DNA from 4 places in the Bradyrhizobium sp. IAR9 genome. Region 1 is predicted to be linked to each of the others. Evidence: predicted binding sites of a transcription regulator. Region 1 holds the regulator's gene; each other region holds the start of a gene.
The links. Region 1 encodes PhoB, which activates phosphate uptake and scavenging genes when phosphate is short. Its sites were predicted from a motif close to TGTCATNNANCTGTCAT; they were not measured.
Positions count from the first base shown of each region.

Region 2: GGD67_RS09245 (DUF2794 domain-containing protein) is a predicted target of PhoB. The motif match lies at 2,127-2,143, and genes of this name have one in related genera.
Region 3: GGD67_RS02550 (DUF47 domain-containing protein) is a predicted target of PhoB. The motif match lies at 2,512-2,528, and genes of this name have one in related genera.
Region 4: ugpB (sn-glycerol-3-phosphate ABC transporter substrate-binding protein UgpB) is a predicted target of PhoB. The motif match lies at 2,020-2,036, and genes of this name have one in related genera.

Region 1 covers NZ_JACBZW010000023.1:49,483-53,691, reverse strand. Annotated here, with positions in the region: gene GGD67_RS37725 (aspartate aminotransferase family protein) at 1-118, opposite strand, end outside; gene GGD67_RS37720 (GcrA family cell cycle regulator) at 575-1,087, shown strand; gene phoB (phosphate regulon transcriptional regulator PhoB) at 1,320-2,027, opposite strand; gene phoU (phosphate signaling complex protein PhoU) at 2,051-2,767, opposite strand; gene pstB (phosphate ABC transporter ATP-binding protein PstB) at 2,779-3,597, opposite strand; gene pstA (phosphate ABC transporter permease PstA) at 3,594-4,209, opposite strand, start outside.
Region 2 covers NZ_JACBZW010000003.1:51,866-56,074, reverse strand. Annotated here, with positions in the region: gene acnA (aconitate hydratase AcnA) at 1-584, shown strand, start outside; gene GGD67_RS09250 (thioredoxin family protein) at 818-1,594, shown strand; gene GGD67_RS09245 (DUF2794 domain-containing protein) at 2,207-2,575, shown strand; gene GGD67_RS09240 (GNAT family N-acetyltransferase) at 2,785-3,315, opposite strand; gene GGD67_RS09235 (Bax inhibitor-1/YccA family protein) at 3,645-4,209, opposite strand, start outside.
Region 3 covers NZ_JACBZW010000001.1:522,429-526,637, reverse strand. Annotated here, with positions in the region: gene GGD67_RS02565 (ABC transporter substrate-binding protein) at 1-504, shown strand, start outside; gene GGD67_RS02560 (branched-chain amino acid ABC transporter permease) at 581-1,444, shown strand; gene GGD67_RS02555 (branched-chain amino acid ABC transporter permease) at 1,446-2,414, shown strand; gene GGD67_RS02550 (DUF47 domain-containing protein) at 2,571-3,215, shown strand; gene GGD67_RS02545 (inorganic phosphate transporter) at 3,227-4,209, shown strand, end outside.
Region 4 covers NZ_JACBZW010000003.1:333,087-337,295, reverse strand. Annotated here, with positions in the region: gene GGD67_RS10630 (organic hydroperoxide resistance protein) at 1-345, shown strand, start outside; gene GGD67_RS10625 (CaiB/BaiF CoA-transferase family protein) at 534-1,754, shown strand; gene ugpB (sn-glycerol-3-phosphate ABC transporter substrate-binding protein UgpB) at 2,089-3,405, shown strand; gene ugpA (sn-glycerol-3-phosphate ABC transporter permease UgpA) at 3,456-4,209, shown strand, end outside.

The sequences.
Region 1 (4,209 bases):
TGAAATCGAGATAGCGATCGCCATTGGTCGCGATCAGCCAGCAGCCTTCGCCGCGCTCGAAGCCGAGGTCGGCTCTGGCGAAAACGGGGAGCAAATGCGGCGCTGCGCTGTTAGTCATGATGTCACTTGAATGTTGCGGACGGTGTGACGCGTGCATTGCGCAACGCACCATCGACCGGCCCGGAAAACGAAACGTGCCGCCTTTTAAGGGCGGCACGCGGGACTATCTTATGCTTGGCAAGACGGGTGTCAATGCCGCCCGGAAAGCCTCAGGAAACGCTGAATCCGTAGTCTTGCGGTGCCGATTTTGCGGGTTTTCACCACGGAACATGTGGAAGCGAGTCGGCGGACTCTTGCGCGGGAGTCACGCCATATTGTAGCGTTTGGATTGTCAGATACGACATCTCGTGCAGCGGTTCTGATCCCAAGAGTCCTCTTGTACCGGCGTAAACGTTCGGGCGTCAGTCACGCGCCCGGCGAGCCTTAAGGGATTCTGACGGCACGGGTTTTTGAAGGCTTAGGCAATCGCTGCGAGGCCCCAGGATGGCTGGCGCGTAGCGAGGGAAAGGGTGCAATGACGGTTTTGACCTGGTCCGACGATCGCGTCGAGCAGCTGAAAAAGCTCTGGGAGGCCGGACTTTCGGCCAGCCAGATCGCAGCTGAGCTCGGCAATGTGACCCGCAATGCCGTGATCGGCAAAGTGCACAGGCTGGGTCTGTCCGGCCGCGCCAAGAGCCCTTCATCGGCAGCGCCCCGGCCGCGCAAGGCGCGTCCCGCGCAGCACATGATGCGGGTGACCCGCCCCATCGCGCGCGGCAACACCGCGCTGGCGCAGGCCTTCGAGGTCGAGGTGGAGGCTGAACCCGTCACCTACGACAACGTGGTGCCGATGGGCCAGCGGCTGTCGCTGCTCGAGCTGAACGAGGCGACCTGCCACTGGCCGGTCGGCGATCCCTCGAGCCCGGATTTCTTCTTCTGCGGCGGCAAGGCACTGTCCGGCCTGCCCTACTGCGCCCAGCACTCGCGCGTGGCGTATCAGCCGGCGGCGGATCGCCGGCGCGCGCCGGCGAAGCCGGGTCCGCGCTGAGTTCGCGGAATTCTCTGATCGCCAAGACGGCAGCCGTCACACGATGACGGCTCAACCAACTCGGTGTCATCCCCGCGAACGCGGGGATCCATAACCACAAGGCGCAGTTGTCGCGCGAGATGGTCACTCCGGGTCTTCGCCAAACCACCGCCTGTGGTTATGGGTCCCTGCTTTCGCAGGGACGACACCGGAGAATGCGGCGGCAGCCCGCCAAAGCCAACGCCAGCAAACCTTACGTCTGCTCCGCCTTCGCGAAGCGGTCGTCGAGCGCGTAGCCGGCGCCGCGGACGGTGCGGATCGGATCCTGCTCGCGGCCGAGATTGAGCAGCTTGCGCAAGCGGCCGATATGGACGTCGACGGTGCGCTCATCGATGTAGATGTCGCGACCCCAGACGCTGTCGAGCAGCTGCTCGCGCGAGAACACGCGGCCGGGATGCTCCAGGAAGAACTCCAGCAGGCGATATTCGGTCGGGCCGAGATCGATCGGCCGGCCCGAGCGCGCCACGCGGCGCTTGTCGCGGTCGAGCTCGATGTCGCCATAGGCCAGCACCGTCGCGAGCCGCTCAGGACTGGCGCGCCGCAGCAGGCCCTTCACGCGCGCCAAAAGCTCCGGCACCGAGAACGGCTTGACGATGTAGTCGTCGGCGCCGGTCGCAAGCCCCCGCACCCGCTCGCTCTCCTCGCCGCGCGCGGTGAGCATGATGATCGGCAGCTGCTTGGTGTCGGGCCGGGTGCGCAGGCGGCGGCACAGCTCGATGCCCGACAGGCCCGGCAGCATCCAGTCGAGCACGATCAGGTCCGGGATGTGCTCCTTGAGGCGGGTGTCGGCGTCGTCGCCGCGCATGACCGTCTCGACGTCATAGCCGTCGCCTTCGAGGTTGTAGCGAAGCAGCTCGGTGAGAGCTTCCTCGTCCTCAACCACCATAATGCGTGCGCCCATCGGGTCGTCGCTCCTTCAAGTCTTCAGGTATTCGGGACCGTCGTGGCGAAGGTGGTCATGTCGCCCTTCGGCCGCTTGTCGGTGATCGCCTGGCCCTCGATCATGTAGAACACGGTCTCGGCGATGTTGGTGGCGTGGTCGCCGATCCGCTCGATGTTCTTGGCGCAGAACATCAGATGGATGCAGAACGAGATGTTGCGCGGATCCTCCATCATGTAGGTGAGGAGCTCGCGGAACAGCGAGGTGCAGATCGCGTCGACCTCCTCGTCGCCCTTCCACACCGCCATCGCCGCCGGCAGGTCATGCGCGGCATAGGCGTCCAGCACCGACTTGACCTGCTGCTGCACGAGGTCGGTCATGTGCTCCAGGCCGCGGAACAGCTTCAGCGGATGGAAGTCGGTCTCCAGCGCGGCGACGCGCTTGCCCATGTTCTTGGCGAGATCGCCGATGCGCTCGAGGTCGGTCGCAACGCGCATGGCGCCGACGATCTCGCGCAGATCCACCGCCATCGGCTGCCGGCGGGCGATGGTGAGCACCGCGCGTTCCTCGATGCGCTTCTGCAGCGCGTCGAGCTCGGCGTCGATGGTGACGACGCGCTGGCCGAGCGCGACGTCGCGGCGGATCAGCGCGTCGACGGAATCGACGATCATGCGCTCGGCGATGCCGCCCATCTCGGCGACCAGGCGGGTGAGCTCCTGGAGGTCGGTGTCGAAAGCCTTTGCGGTATGTTCAGTACCCATGTCGCGTCTCCTCAGCCGAACCGGCCGGTGATGTAATCCTGCGTGCGCCGGTCGCTCGGCGACGTGAAGATCTTGCTGGTGTCGTCGAACTCGATCAGCTCGCCGAGATACATGAAGGCGGTCTTGTCGGAGACGCGCGCCGCCTGCTGCATGTTGTGGGTGACGATCGCGATCGTGTAGTTCTCGGACAGTTCCTGGATCAGCTCCTCGACCTTGGCGGTCGAGATCGGATCGAGCGCCGAGCAGGGCTCGTCGAACAAAATCACTTCAGGGCGCACCGCGACGGTGCGGGCGATGCACAGGCGCTGCTGCTGGCCGCCGGAGAGCGACAGGCCGGAGGCGTTGAGCTTGTCCTTGACCTCGTTCCACAGCGCGCCGCCGCGCAGCGCCTTCTCGACGCGGTCGTCCATCTCGGACTTCGAGATCTTCTCATAGAGGCGGATGCCGAAGGCGATGTTCTCGTAGATCGTCATCGGGAATGGCGTCGGCTTCTGGAACACCATGCCGACCCGGGCGCGCAGCAGATTGAGGTCGAGCCTGGGGTCGAGGACGTTGGTCTGGTCCAGCATGAGCTGGCCGGTGGCGCGCTGGCCCGGATAGAGGTCGTACATCCGGTTGAAGATGCGCAGCAGGGTCGACTTGCCGCAGCCCGACGGGCCGATGAACGCCGTGACGCGGTTGGCGCCCAGCGTCAGGTTGATGTTCTTCAGCGCGTGGTGCTCGCCGTAATAGAAATTGAGATTGCGCACCGTCACCTTGGCCGGGGCTTCCGGCAGCGGCTGCGAGGCCAGATGAGCGTTGGAACTCATGGATACGGACAGGTCGGTCATTTTGCAGTCCTCTCGGCGCCGAGGATGCGCGCGCCAATGTTCAGGGCAAGCACGGTGAGCGTGATCAGCAGCGCGCCGCTCCAGGCGAGCTGCTTCCAATAGGCGTAGGGGCTCTGGACGAAGTTGTTGATGGTAACCGGCAGGTTGGCCATCGTCTTGTTCAGGCCGAGGCTGAAGAACTGGTTCGACAGCGCGGTGAAGAGCAGCGGCGCGGTCTCGCCGGCGACGCGGGCGGTGGCGAGCAGCACGCCGGTGATGAGGCCCGACCGGGCCGCACGATAGGCGATACGCTTGATCACCAGCGAGCGCGGCAGGCCGAGCGCCGAGGCCGCCTCGCGCAGGGGATTCGGCACCAGCAGCAGCATGTCCTCGGTGGTGCGCAGCACGACCGGGATCACGATGACGGCGAGCGCGAGCGCGCCCGCGATCGCGGAGAAGCCACGCATCGGCACCACCACCGCGCCATAGATGAACAGGCCGATGATGATCGAAGGCGCCGAGAGCAGGATGTCGTTGATGAAGCGGATCACCGAGGTCAGCTTGTCGTTGCGGCCGTATTCGGCAAGGTAGGTGCCGGCGAACAGGCCGAGCGGCGCGCCGATGCCGACGCCG
Region 2 (4,209 bases), on a different contig from region 1:
ACCAGTACGGCACGCGCCGCGGCAATCATGAAGTGATGATGCGCGGCACCTTCGCCAACATCCGCATCAAGAACTTCATGCTGAAGGGCGCGGATGGAAATATCCCTGAGGGCGGTTTGACAAAACACTGGCCCGACGGTGAGCAGATGTCGATCTACGACGCCGCGATGAAGTACCAGCAGGAGCAGGTGCCGCTGGTGGTGTTCGCCGGCGCCGAATACGGCAACGGCTCCTCGCGCGACTGGGCCGCCAAGGGCACGCGCCTGCTCGGCGTGCGCGCCGTGATCTGCCAGAGCTTCGAGCGCATCCATCGCTCCAACCTGGTCGGCATGGGCGTGCTGCCGCTGACCTTCGAGGAGGGCACCTCCTGGTCGTCGCTCGGCCTGAAGGGCGACGAGAAGGTCACGCTGCGTGGCCTCGTCGGCGATCTCAAGCCGCGCCAGAAGCTGACCGCGGAGATCGTCTCCGGCGACGGTTCGCTGCAGCGCGTTTCGCTGCTCTGCCGCATCGATACGCTGGACGAGCTCGACTACTACCGGAACGGCGGTATCCTGCACTACGTGCTGCGCAAGCTCGCGGCCTAAGCGCGAATTTGTGAACGGTGGCTCACCGCGACGTGAGTAGAAGGTTAAACGAAGGCGGCCTATCAAAGGCCGCCTTCGTGCGTTTGCGGCATGCTCCAGATGGGCCCGCCCGGCGGAAAACCTCCTTTCGGACGGTTGGCCTGGGCGATCGGGTGTGTCGCGCCCCGTAAGACTACGGTGACCATCCGGCGATAAGTTCTCCTTCCCACGAGCAATGGTGTGCGGCGTTCGACATGACAACAATGACGGCTTCTCATCTGGTTTCACGTTGGTCCGGTGCTCTCTGGTCGGGAGCTCTCGGCATCTGTGCGATCGTCGCCGTCATCCGTCCTGCCGAAGCCGATCCCCGCGCCGTTGTCGAATTGTTTACCTCGCAGGGCTGCTCCTCCTGCCCGCCCGCCGACCAGATCATCGGCGATCTCTCCAAAGACCCGTCGATCATCGCGCTGAGCATGCCGATCGACTATTGGGACTATCTGGGTTGGAAGGATACGCTGGCGGATTCGCGCTTCTCTGCACGGCAGCGTGCTTACTCGCGCATGCGCGGCGACCGCGAGGTCTACACGCCGCAGGTTGTGGTCAACGGCTCCACCCATGTCATCGGCAGCGATCGTGCCGGCATCGAGAGCGCGATCGGCAAGACCGACAAGGGCACGGGCGTGATGAGCGTGCCGGTGACGATGTCGCTCGCGGGCAAGCAGATCAACGTATCGGTGGCGGCGAGCAACGAGCCGGCCGTCTCGCATGGCGAGGTCTGGATCTGTTCGATCGCCAAGTCAGTCCCGATCGCAATCACCCGCGGCGAGAATCGCGGACAGCAGGTCACCTATCACAACGTGGTGCGCAACCTGCTCAAGGTCGGTGACTGGACCGGGCGTTCGGAAAGCTGGACGGTGCCGATCGAGAACCTCACGCGCGACGGCGTCGACGGCGCGGTGGTCTATGTCCAGGACGGCAGCCGCGAGAAGCCCGGCACGATGCTGGGTGCGGCCTACACGTCGCTGCACTGATTTCAATTCTCTAGCGTCGTACTCACTGCCCACCCTCATGGTGAGGAGCGCGCTCTTGCGCGCGTCTACCGGACGATGCTTCGCATCGTCGTGAGAACCATGCAGGCCCCGCTGATCTAGCCGGGCCTTCTATCCTTCGAGACGCCGCGCAAGAGCGCGGCCCTCAGGATGAGGAGAGAGAATTTTTGCGCTGATGAGAGGAGAATTTCGCCGGGGCAGAAACATCCCGACACAAACAAAAAAGGACCAACTTGCGTTGGCCCTCCTTGTCGCGCGTACAGACCCGATCCTGTTCGACCCCGGGGGGCTGGGGGCTGAGGAATCCGGAACCGAAAGGACCGGGTCAACGCACGGGAGTCTTTTCGCAATGCAGGGCGGCAGTCGCTAGGCGGAAAAGCGGCGAGAGTATGATTCCTGCTAACGATCCCGTGACGGTTTGCCGCGAGGGCGTTCCACCATAGCGTGTGCCCCGATTCGTAACCGATTCGACCGGTTGAATCAGGAGCCCCTTGCGGCGGTGGCCGGTTGGCGCAATCATGCAGCTGTCATGATCCAGGTTCCGGGGACGGTCTTCGCGGATTCGGGTCATGCCGTGCGATGAGGAAGCGCTCCATGAGTCTGTCGGAGGATGCCGATCCGAGCGAGCAGCGCGCGGCGGCCCGCCCCGCCGCGGCGGCGACGCAACTGAGCCGGGTGACGTTCAACCGGCTCGAGCTGCATCGTATTCTCAATCTCTACGGCCGCATGGTCGCCGACGGCGAATGGCGCGATTATGCCATCGACTTCCTGAGGGATCGCGCCGTGTTCTCTGTCTATCGCCGTGCCTCGGAAGTGCCGATCTATCGCATCGAGAAGGATCCGCGGCTGGCGCGCAAGCAGGGCATGTACAGCGTGATCTCGGCGACCGGCCTGATCCTGCGCCGCGGCCACGAGCTGGAGCGCGTGCTGCTGGTGATCGATCGGAAGCTGGCGGTGGTGTAGCCACATAGACGGTGCCGTAGGGTGGGCAAAGGCGCATTGCGCCGTGCCCACGTCCTTTCTCTATCGCCGCAAGCCGTGGGCACGCTTGCGCTTTGCCCACCCTACGACAGCAGTGATGTGGCGAATTCTTCGTAGCCCGGATGAGCGCAGCGACATCCGGGTTTTGTCTCGCGGTGGTCCCGGGTATCGCTTTGCCCACCCTACGAGATCTACTTTGTCGGCACCGTCTTCGCGCCCTCGCCGAGGTCGCGCTGCATCATCACCGTATCAAGCCAGCGGCCGAATTTCAGCCCGACATTGGGATGCGTGCCGATCATCTTGAAGCCGCCCTTGGTGTGCACGCCGATCGAGCCGGCATTGGCGGAATCGCCGATCACCGCGATCATCTGGCGGAAGCCGCGCGCCTCGCATTCGGCGACCAGCCGCTCCAGCAGCTTTGATCCGACACCGCGGCGGTGGAAGGAGGGATCGAGATAGATCGAGTTCTCGACCGTGAAGCGGTAAGCCGGGCGCGGGCGGTAGGCGCCGGCATAGGCATAGCCGGCCACGCGGCCGTCGAGGATAGCGACGAAATAGGGATAGCCGCCGTCGACCAGCGCGCGATAACGGCGCGTCATCTCCACGAGGTCGGGCGGCTCCAGCTCGAACGTCGCGGTGCCTTCGCGGACGGCCTGCTGGTAGATGGCGGTGATGGCGGGAAGGTCGGCCTCGGTTGTAGGCCTGATTTCAGGTGCGGACATGGCGGCAAGATTAGAGCCTTCCCGCTTCCGCTGAAAGGGGCAACGGTGTTGCCTCACCCGTCATTGCGAACGCAGCGAAGCAATCCAGAAATGCATCCGCGGAGGGACTCCAGATTGCTTCGCTGCGCGAGCAATGACGAGGAGGAAGAGGCGGCACTCGTGGCCTTGTAGCCCGGATGGAGGGAAGCGTAATCCGGGGCCGCCTTATCCGCGGAAAGGACTGTCCCGGATTGCGCTGCGCTCCATCCGGGCTACAAGCGCCACCCACCCCCCAAACAAAAACCCCGGCCTTTCGGCCGGGGTTCCTATCCGTTCCCTCGTCGTTGCGCTTAGTCGCGCTGACCGAGGAGCTGCAGCAGCAGCGTGAACAGGTTGATGAAGTTCAGGTACAGCGACAGCGCGCCGGTGATGGCCGCACGCTCTGCGATGTCACCGCCGGCCGAAGCGTAGCCGTAGATGTAGTCGTTCTTCAGCCGCTGGGTATCCCAGGCGGTGAGGCCCGCGAACACCAGCACGCCGATCACCGACACGATGAACTGCAGCATCGAGCTCGCCAGGAACAGGTTCACCAGGCTCGCGATGATGATGCCGATCAGGCCCATGAACAGGAACGAGCCCATGCCGGTCAGGTCACGCTTGGTGGTGTAGCCGTAGAGGCTCAGCGCACCGAAGGTGGCCGCAGTGATGAAGAACACCCGCACGATCGAGGTGTGCGTGAACACCAGGAAGATCGACGACAGCGAGATGCCCATCAGCGCCGCGAACACCCAGAACAGGATCTGGGCGGTCGAGGGAGCGAGACGGTTGATGCCCGCCGAGATCACGAACACCATGGCGAGCGGCGCGAGCATGAACAGCCATTTCAGCGGGCTGACGAACATCGCGTAGCCGAAC
Region 3 (4,209 bases), on a different contig from region 1:
GCGGAGTTCGGCATCGTCTCGGGCGGCCAGAAGCTTGCGGGCCTGCTGCTCTTCATCACCGACGTGCACTCGCTCGGTCTGAAGGTGGCGCAGGGCCTGAATTTCACTGAGACCTTCTATTGGGACATGAACGACGGTACGCGCGCGTTCTCCAAGCGCTTCTCCGAGCGCATGAAGAACAAGGCGATGCCCTCGATGGTGCAGGCCGGCGTCTACTCGGGTCTGCTGCACTATTTCAAGGCGCTGGAGGCGATGGGCGGCAATCCGCATGACGGGGCCAAGGTGGTCGCCAAGATGAAGGAGATGCCGACGGACGATCCGCTGTTCGGCAAGGGAACGATCCGCGGGGACGGTCGCAAGCTGCATCCCGCCTATCTATTCGAGGTCAAGAAGCCCGAGGAATCCAAAGGGCCCTGGGACTATTACAAGCTGATCGGCACGACGGCCGCGGATCAGGCGTTCCGGCCGCTGTCCGAGAGCGTCTGTCCGCTCGTGAAGAAGTAAGTGTGATGATGCGAGCCGGCGCTACGGCGCCGGCTTGCTCTTGGGGAACGACGAGAAGGGACCGGGTGCGGGATCGATGCAGGCTCTATACGCTCAGCTACTGGTGGGACTGATCAACGGCTCGTTCTACGCGCTGCTCAGTCTCGGGCTTGCCGTGATTTTCGGCATGCTGAACATCATCAATTTCGCCCATGGCGCGCTCTACATGATGGGCGCCTTCGTTGCCTATTTCCTGTTGAGCCTCGGTGGCATCAACTACTGGTGGGCACTGCTGATCGCACCCGTGATCGTCGGCATCTTCGGCATGATCCTGGAAAGGACCATGCTGCAATGGCTGACCGGGCTCGACCATCTCTACGGCCTGCTCCTGACCTTCGGCATCGCGCTGATCGTGCAGGGCGTGTTCCAGAACTATTTCGGCTCCTCCGGTCTGCCTTACGCCATTCCGGACCAGCTCAAGGGCGGCATGAATCTGGGCTTCATGTTCTTGCCGATCTATCGCGGCTGGGTGGTCGTGTTCTCGCTGGTCGTATGTCTGGCGACATGGTTCCTGATCGAGAAGACCCAGCTCGGCGCTTACCTGCGCGCCGCCACCGAAAATCCGACGCTGGTGCGTGCCTTCGGCATCAACGTGCCGCGCATGATCACGCTGACCTATGGTCTCGGCGTCGGCCTTGCCGCGCTCGCGGGCGTGCTGTCGGCGCCGATCAATCAGGTGCGACCGCTGATGGGCGCCGACCTGATTATCGTGGTGTTCGCGGTGGTCGTGATCGGCGGCATGGGTTCGATCATGGGCTCCATCATCACCGGCTTCGCGCTCGGCGTGATCGAGGGTCTGACCAAGTATTTCTATCCCGAGGCCTCCAACACCGTCGTGTTCGTGCTGATGGTGCTGGTGCTCTTGGTGAAGCCAACGGGATTGACGGGAAGGGCGGCCTGATATGACAACCCTGACGGACGACACGCTGCCGGTGACCCCTCGCGCGATGCGCGACGAGATGATCGCTTTCGTAGTGATGGCGCTGCTGCTGGCGTCGGTACCATTCACGGGCGTCTACCCGTTCTTCGTGATGCAGGCGCTGTGCTTTGCGCTGCTCGCCTGCGCCTTCAATCTGCTGGTCGGCTATGGCGGCCTGCTGTCGTTCGGCCACGCCATGTTCCTGGGGACCGCCGGCTATTGCTGCGCGCATGCGCTGAAAGTGTGGGCGTTGCCGCCTGAGCTCGGCATCCTCGTCGGCATCGCCGCGGCTTTCGTGCTCTCGATCATCACCGGCTACATCTCGATCCGCCGCCAGGGCATCTATTTCTCGATGATCACCCTGGCTCTGTCACAACTCCTGTACTTCATCTACCTCCAGGCCCCGTTCACCCACGGTGAGGACGGCATCCAGGGCATCCCGCAGGGACGCATGTTCGGCGTCTTCGATCTCTCCAAGCCGACGGTGCTCTATTACGTCGTGCTGGTCGGGTTCCTTGCCGGCTTCCTGTTGATCTACCGCATCATCAACTCGCCGTTCGGCGAGGTGCTGAAGTCGATCCGGGAGAACGAGCAGCGCGCGATTTCGCTCGGCTACCGCACCGACCAGTACAAGTTCCTGGCCTTCGTGCTGTCGGGAACGCTGGCCGGTTTTGCCGGTGCGCTGAAGGTCTTTGTGGCGCAGAACGCCTCGCTCACCGACGTCCATTGGTCGATGTCGGGCGAGGTCGTGCTGATGACGCTGGTTGGCGGCCTCGGAACCATCTTCGGCCCCGTGGTCGGTGCTTTCGCGATCATCGCCATGCAGCAATATCTCGCCGGCTTCGGCCAATGGGTGACGGTGATCCAGGGCTCGATCTTCGTGGTCTGCGTGCTCACCTTCCGCCGCGGCGTCATCGGCGAAATCGCGCATTACTTCCGGAGATCGCTCTAACTGGTTGATTTGAAATCGGTTTGCCGGCCGCTTGAAAGCGGTGGATGATCCGGCTCCGCGGGCGTGAGATGACACGCGCGCGGATCGAAAATGGTCTATGACAGTTTCATGACGGCCTGACAGGGCCGGGCCATTTCCAACCGGTAGCCTACCCCCATGATGCGATGGTTTCGTGCTTTCCTTCCCAAGGAAGAACGGTTCTTTGACCTGTTCGACCGGCATGCCCAGACGGTGATCCAGGGCTCCATCGCGCTCCAGGGCATGCTGAACGGGGGCGAGGAGACGCCGGTCTATTGCCAGCGCGTCAACCAGTTCGAGAATGATGCCGACAACATCACCCGCGAGGTGCTGACGGCGGTGCGCCGCACCTTCATCACCCCGTTCGACCGCGGCGACATCAAGAACCTGATCACGTCGATGGACGACGCCATCGACCAGATGCAGCAGACCGCCAAGGCGGTGATGCTGTTCGAGGTCCGCACCTTCGAGCCGCCCATGCGCGAGATCGGCGGGCTATTGATCGAATGCGCCAATCTGGTCGGCCGCGCGCTGCCGCTCATGCAATCAATCGGCCCGAACGTCGCCATGCTGACCGCGATCACGGAGGAGCTCGGCAAGCTCGAGGGCCGCGTCGACGATCTCCACGACATCGGTCTGAAGGAGCTGTTCCTCAAGCATCGCGACGGCAATGCGATGGACTTCATCGTCGGCGTCGAGATCTACGACCACCTCGAGAAGGTGGCGGATCGCTTCGACGACGTCGCGAACGAGATCAACAGCATCGTCATCGAGCAAGTTTAGGGCAGGCCGCTGTGGATGCCGCGTTGGGTCTTCCCGTCCTGGTCGGCTTGATCGCCGTCGCGCTGCTGTTCGATTTCCTGAACGGCCTGCACGACGCCGCCAATTCGATCGCGACCATCGTCTCGACCCGCGTGCTGCGGCCGCAATTCGCGGTGTTCTGGGCCGCGTTCTTCAATTTCGTCGCCTTCATGGTGTTCGGACTGCACGTCGCCCAGACCATCGGCACCGGTATCATCGATCCCTCGATCGTCGATGCCCAGGTGATCTTCGCGGCCCTGGTCGGCGCCATCGTCTGGAACCTCGTGACCTGGGCGCTCGGCATCCCGTCCTCGTCGTCGCATGCGCTGATCGGCGGGCTCGTCGGCGGCGGCATGGCCAAAGCCGGGATCTCGGCTGCGGTGTGGAGCGGATTGAGCAAGACGGTGCTGGCGATCGTGCTGTCGCCGCTGATCGGCTTCCTGCTGGCGATGATGCTGGTGGCGATCGTGTCCTGGGCCTCGGTGCGCTCGACGCCGTTCGCGGTCGATCGCGCCTTCCGCATCCTGCAATTCGCCTCCGCCTCGCTCTATTCGCTCGGCCATGGCGGCAACGACGCGCAGAAGACCATGGGCATCATCGCGGTGTTGCTCTATTCGCAGGGCCATCTCGGCAGCGACTTCTCGGTGCCGTTCTGGGTGGTGCTGTCCTGCCAGGCGGCGATGGCGCTGGGCACGCTGATGGGCGGCTGGCGCATCGTCCGCACCATGGGCCTGCGCATCACCAAATTGACTCCCATGCAGGGCTTTTGCGCCGAGACCGGCGGGGCCGCGACTTTGTTCATGGCGACCTATCTCGGGGTTCCGGTCTCCACCACGCACACCATCACCGGCGCCATCGTCGGCGTCGGCGCCGCCCGCCGCGTCTCGGCGGTGCGCTGGAACGTTGCCAGCTCGATCGTCTACGCCTGGGTGATCACGATCCCGGCCTCGGCCATCGTGGCGGCGCTGACCTGGTG
Region 4 (4,209 bases), on a different contig from region 1:
CTCGACGTCAAGCTCACCACGCCGAAGGAGCTCGGCGGCGGCGGCGGCGCCGGCAACAATCCCGAGCAGCTGTTTGCGGCCGGCTATGCCGCCTGCTTCATCGGCGCGATGAAGTTCGTGTCGTCGCAGGGCGGGCCGAAGGTTCCGGCCGATGCCTCCGTCACCTCGACCGTCGGCATCGGCCCGCGCTCCGAGGGCGGCTTCGGTCTCGACATCGATCTCGCCGTCTCGCTGCCGGGCCTCGCCCGCGCGGAAGCCGAGGCGCTGGTCGAGAAGGCGCACCAGGTGTGCCCGTATTCCAATGCCACGCGCGGCAATGTCGACGTTCGCCTGACGGTCGTCTGATCGCGACGGCGGATTGGCTGGCCCGGGATCCCCCTCGGGCCGGCCGCTTCCGTTGATCTGCCAATCCTGATTTGCCACGCCGCGGCATGCGGCCGGCACTGCATACGCCCCTACGCAACAGGCCATTGCTGGCTTGTGCGAACCTCGCTAGGCCTGTGACCAAATATCGACACAGGGGAAGCGAAGGCATGAGTTCTGAAGCCGCCAGTTCTGAAGCCGCATTGGGCGCAATGAGCGGATTGCGCGTCATCGATCTCACGCGTGTGCTCGGCGGTCCCTACTGCACCCAGATCCTCGCCGATCACGGCGCCGACGTGATCAAGGTCGAGCCGCCCGCGGGCGACGAGGTGCGTGAATGGGGCCCTCCCTTCCACGAGGAGGACGCGGCCTATTTCGTCGGCATCAACCGCAACAAGCGCTCGATCGGCCTCGACCTCGCCTCCGAGGGCGGATGTGCCGTGCTGCTCAAGATGCTTGAGACGGCCGACGTCCTGATTGAGAATTTCAAGCCGGGCACCCTGGAGAAATGGGGCATCGGCAACGACGTGCTCAGCAAGAAATTTCCGCGCCTCGTGCATTGCCGGATCTGCGGCTTCGGCGCCGACGGCCCGCGCGGCGGCAATCCCGGCTATGACGCCATCATCCAGGCCATGACCGGCATGATCGCCGCGACCGGCTCGCCCGAGAGCGGACCGATGCGGATCGGCGTGCCCTTGGTCGACATCACCACCGGACTTTATGCCGCGATCGGCATCCTGATGGCACTGTCGGAGCGGCAGCGTTCCGGCAAGGGCCAATTCCTGGAGACGACGCTGTACGAGACCGGCCTTGCCATCATGCATCCGCACACCGCGAATTATTTCATGCATGGCAAGCCGCCGAGCCTCACCGGCAACGAGCATCCCAACCTCGTGCCTTACGCGATCTTCCCGACCAAGACCGACAACATCTTCATCGGCGTCGGCAATGACGGCACCTTCCGCAAGCTCGCCAAGGAGATCGGCAAGCCCGAGCTCGGCACCGATTCGCGCTTTGCCCGCAACAAGGACCGCATCGCCAACCGTGAGGCGCTGCGCGCAGAGCTTGCCGCCGTGTTCAGCCAGCACGAGGCCGAGCCGCTGTGCAATCGCCTGCTCGCCGCGGGCCTGCCCGCAGGGCCCGTGCAGAAGATCGACCAGGCGCTGACGAATGCGCACACGATCGCGCGCGGCGATATTATCGAGAAGGACTGGTACAAGGGCGTGGCCTCGCCGATCCGGCTCGACCGCAGCAAGCCGAGCCTGCGCCGGCTGCCGCCGAAATTCAGCCAGCACTCCCAGGAAGTGCTGGGCGAGTTCGGCTACTCCAAGGCCGAGATCGACGCGATGGTCGAGAAGGGCACCGTCTGCGGTCCCGAGCGCAAGCGCTAGGTGGCTCTCCCGCTTGCGGTGGGTGCCTCCGCAACGGGACAATCCCCTAGAGGATAGAACCCTCACCCGCGCCTTCGGCGCGACCTCTCCCGCAAGCGGGAGAGGTTTTCGAGCCCGCAGCCTGATCGCCTGCCTCACATCAATGCCGCACTGCGGCGCGACCACGCAGGTGCACCGCGAACCCATGCGGCCGCCCATGCCGTCTTCGCCTATTTGCCGGCTTCCCTTTTCCAGCGCTTGCCGCTTTCGTTTCGGCCGCTTACACAGTCATGTGAACGTCATATGGCGCTGCTAGCGCAAGCGCTTCTTTTGACGGCCAAGGGAGGTTTACTTGATGGCTCTTCGACACTTTGGGGCGGCTGCCGCATTTGCACTCACGGTTGGCATGACGGCCTCGCCGGCGCTGGCCGTGACGGAAATCCAGTGGTGGCACGCGATGACCGGCGCCAACAACGACGTCATCGTCAAGCTCGCCAACGACTTCAACGCGTCGCAGAGCGACTTCAAGGTCGTTCCGACCTACAAGGGCAATTACGCCGACACCATGAACGCGGGCATCGCGGCGTTCCGTGCCGGCAACGCGCCGCACATCATGCAGGTGTTCGAGGTCGGCACCGCCACCATGATGGCTGCGACCGGCGCGGTGAAGCCCGTCTACAAGCTGATGGCCGAGGCCGGCGAGAAGTTCGATCCCAAGATCTACCTGCCCGCCATCACCGGCTACTATTCGACCTCGAAGGGCGAGATGCTGTCGTTCCCCTTCAATTCGTCGTCGACCGTGATGTGGGTCAATCTCGACGAACTGAAGAAGGCCAATGTCGCGATCCCGAAGACCTGGCCCGAAACGTTCGAAGCCGCCAAGAAGCTGAAGGCTGCCGGTCATGACACCTGCGGCTTCTCCGGCTCGTGGGTCACCTGGGTCAATCTCGAGCAGCTCTCCGCCTGGCACAACGTGCCGCTCGCCAGCAAGGCCAACGGCCTCGACGGCTTCGACACCAAGCTCGAGTTCAACGGGCCGCTCCAGGTCAAGCATCTCGAAAACCTGGTCGAGCTCCAGAAGACCAAGGTCTACGACTATGCCGGCCGCACCAACACCGGCGAAGGCCGCTTCACCTCGGGCGAATGCCCGATCTACCTGACCTCGTCGGCCTTCTTCGGCAACGTCAAGGCCCAGGCCAAGTTCAACTTCACCGCTGTGCCGATGCCGTATTATCCGGAGGCAAAGGGCGCGCCGCAGAACTCGATCATCGGCGGCGCTTCGCTCTGGGTCATGGGCGGCAAGCCGGCCGATGAATACAAGGGTGTCGCAAAATTCCTGACCTTCCTCTCGGACACCGATCGTCAGGTCTACATCCACAAGGCCTCGGGCTATCTGCCGATCACCAAGGCGGCCTATGAGAAGGCCAAGGCCGAGGGCTTCTACAAGGACCAGCCCTATCTCGAGACCCCGCTGCTCGAGCTGACCAACAAGGAGCCGACCGAGAACTCGCGCGGTCTGCGCCTCGGCAACATGGTCCAGCTGCGTGACGTCTGGTCGGAAGAGATCGAGCAGGCGCTGGCCGGCAAGAAGACCGCCAAGCAGGCGCTGGATGCCGCCGTCGAGCGCGGCAACACGATGCTGCGGCAGTTCGAAAAGACCGCCGTCAAGTGAGGCGATGAGCGGCAGGCCGGTCCCCCGGCCTGCCGCTTTCGGCGGACACCATGCAAAAGCAAGCCATTTTTCAATCCAAGCTATTGCCTTACGTGCTGGTTGCGCCGCAGCTCGCGATCGTCCTGCTATTCTTCTACTGGCCGGCCCTGCAGGCGGTGATCCAGTCCTTCCTGCTCCAGGACGCCTTCGGCCTGTCGACGAGCTTCGTCTGGTTCGAGAACTATCTCGATCTGTTCAGGGAGCCCGCCTATTTCGAGGCGATCCTCCGCACCTTCTTCTTCTCGTTCGCCATCGCGGTCTCGTCGTTGTCCTTTGCGCTGCTGCTCGCCGTCATGGCGGACAAGCCCCTGCGCGGCTCGATGCTCTACCGCACCCTCTTGATCTGGCCCTATGCGGTGGCGCCGCCGGTCGTCGGCGTGCTCTGGATCTTCATGCTGCATCCCTCGCTGGGCGTTATCGCGCGCTACCTGCGCGCGCTCGGGATCGACTGGAATCCGCTGCTCGACGGTGACCAGGCGGCAACGCTGATCATCCTCGCCGCCGCCTGGAAGCAGATCTCCTACAATTTCCTGTTCTTCCTCGCCGGCCTGCAGAGCATCCCAAGAAGCGTGCTCGAAGCCGCCGCGATCGACGGTGCGCGCCCGATGCGCCGGTTCTGGACCGTGACCTTCCCGCTGCTGTCGCCGACCATCTTCTTCCTGCTGGTCGTCAACATCGTCTACGCCTTCTTCGACACGTTCGGCATCATCGACACCATGACCCGCGGCGGTCCCGGCAAGTCGACCGAGACGCTGGTCTACAAGG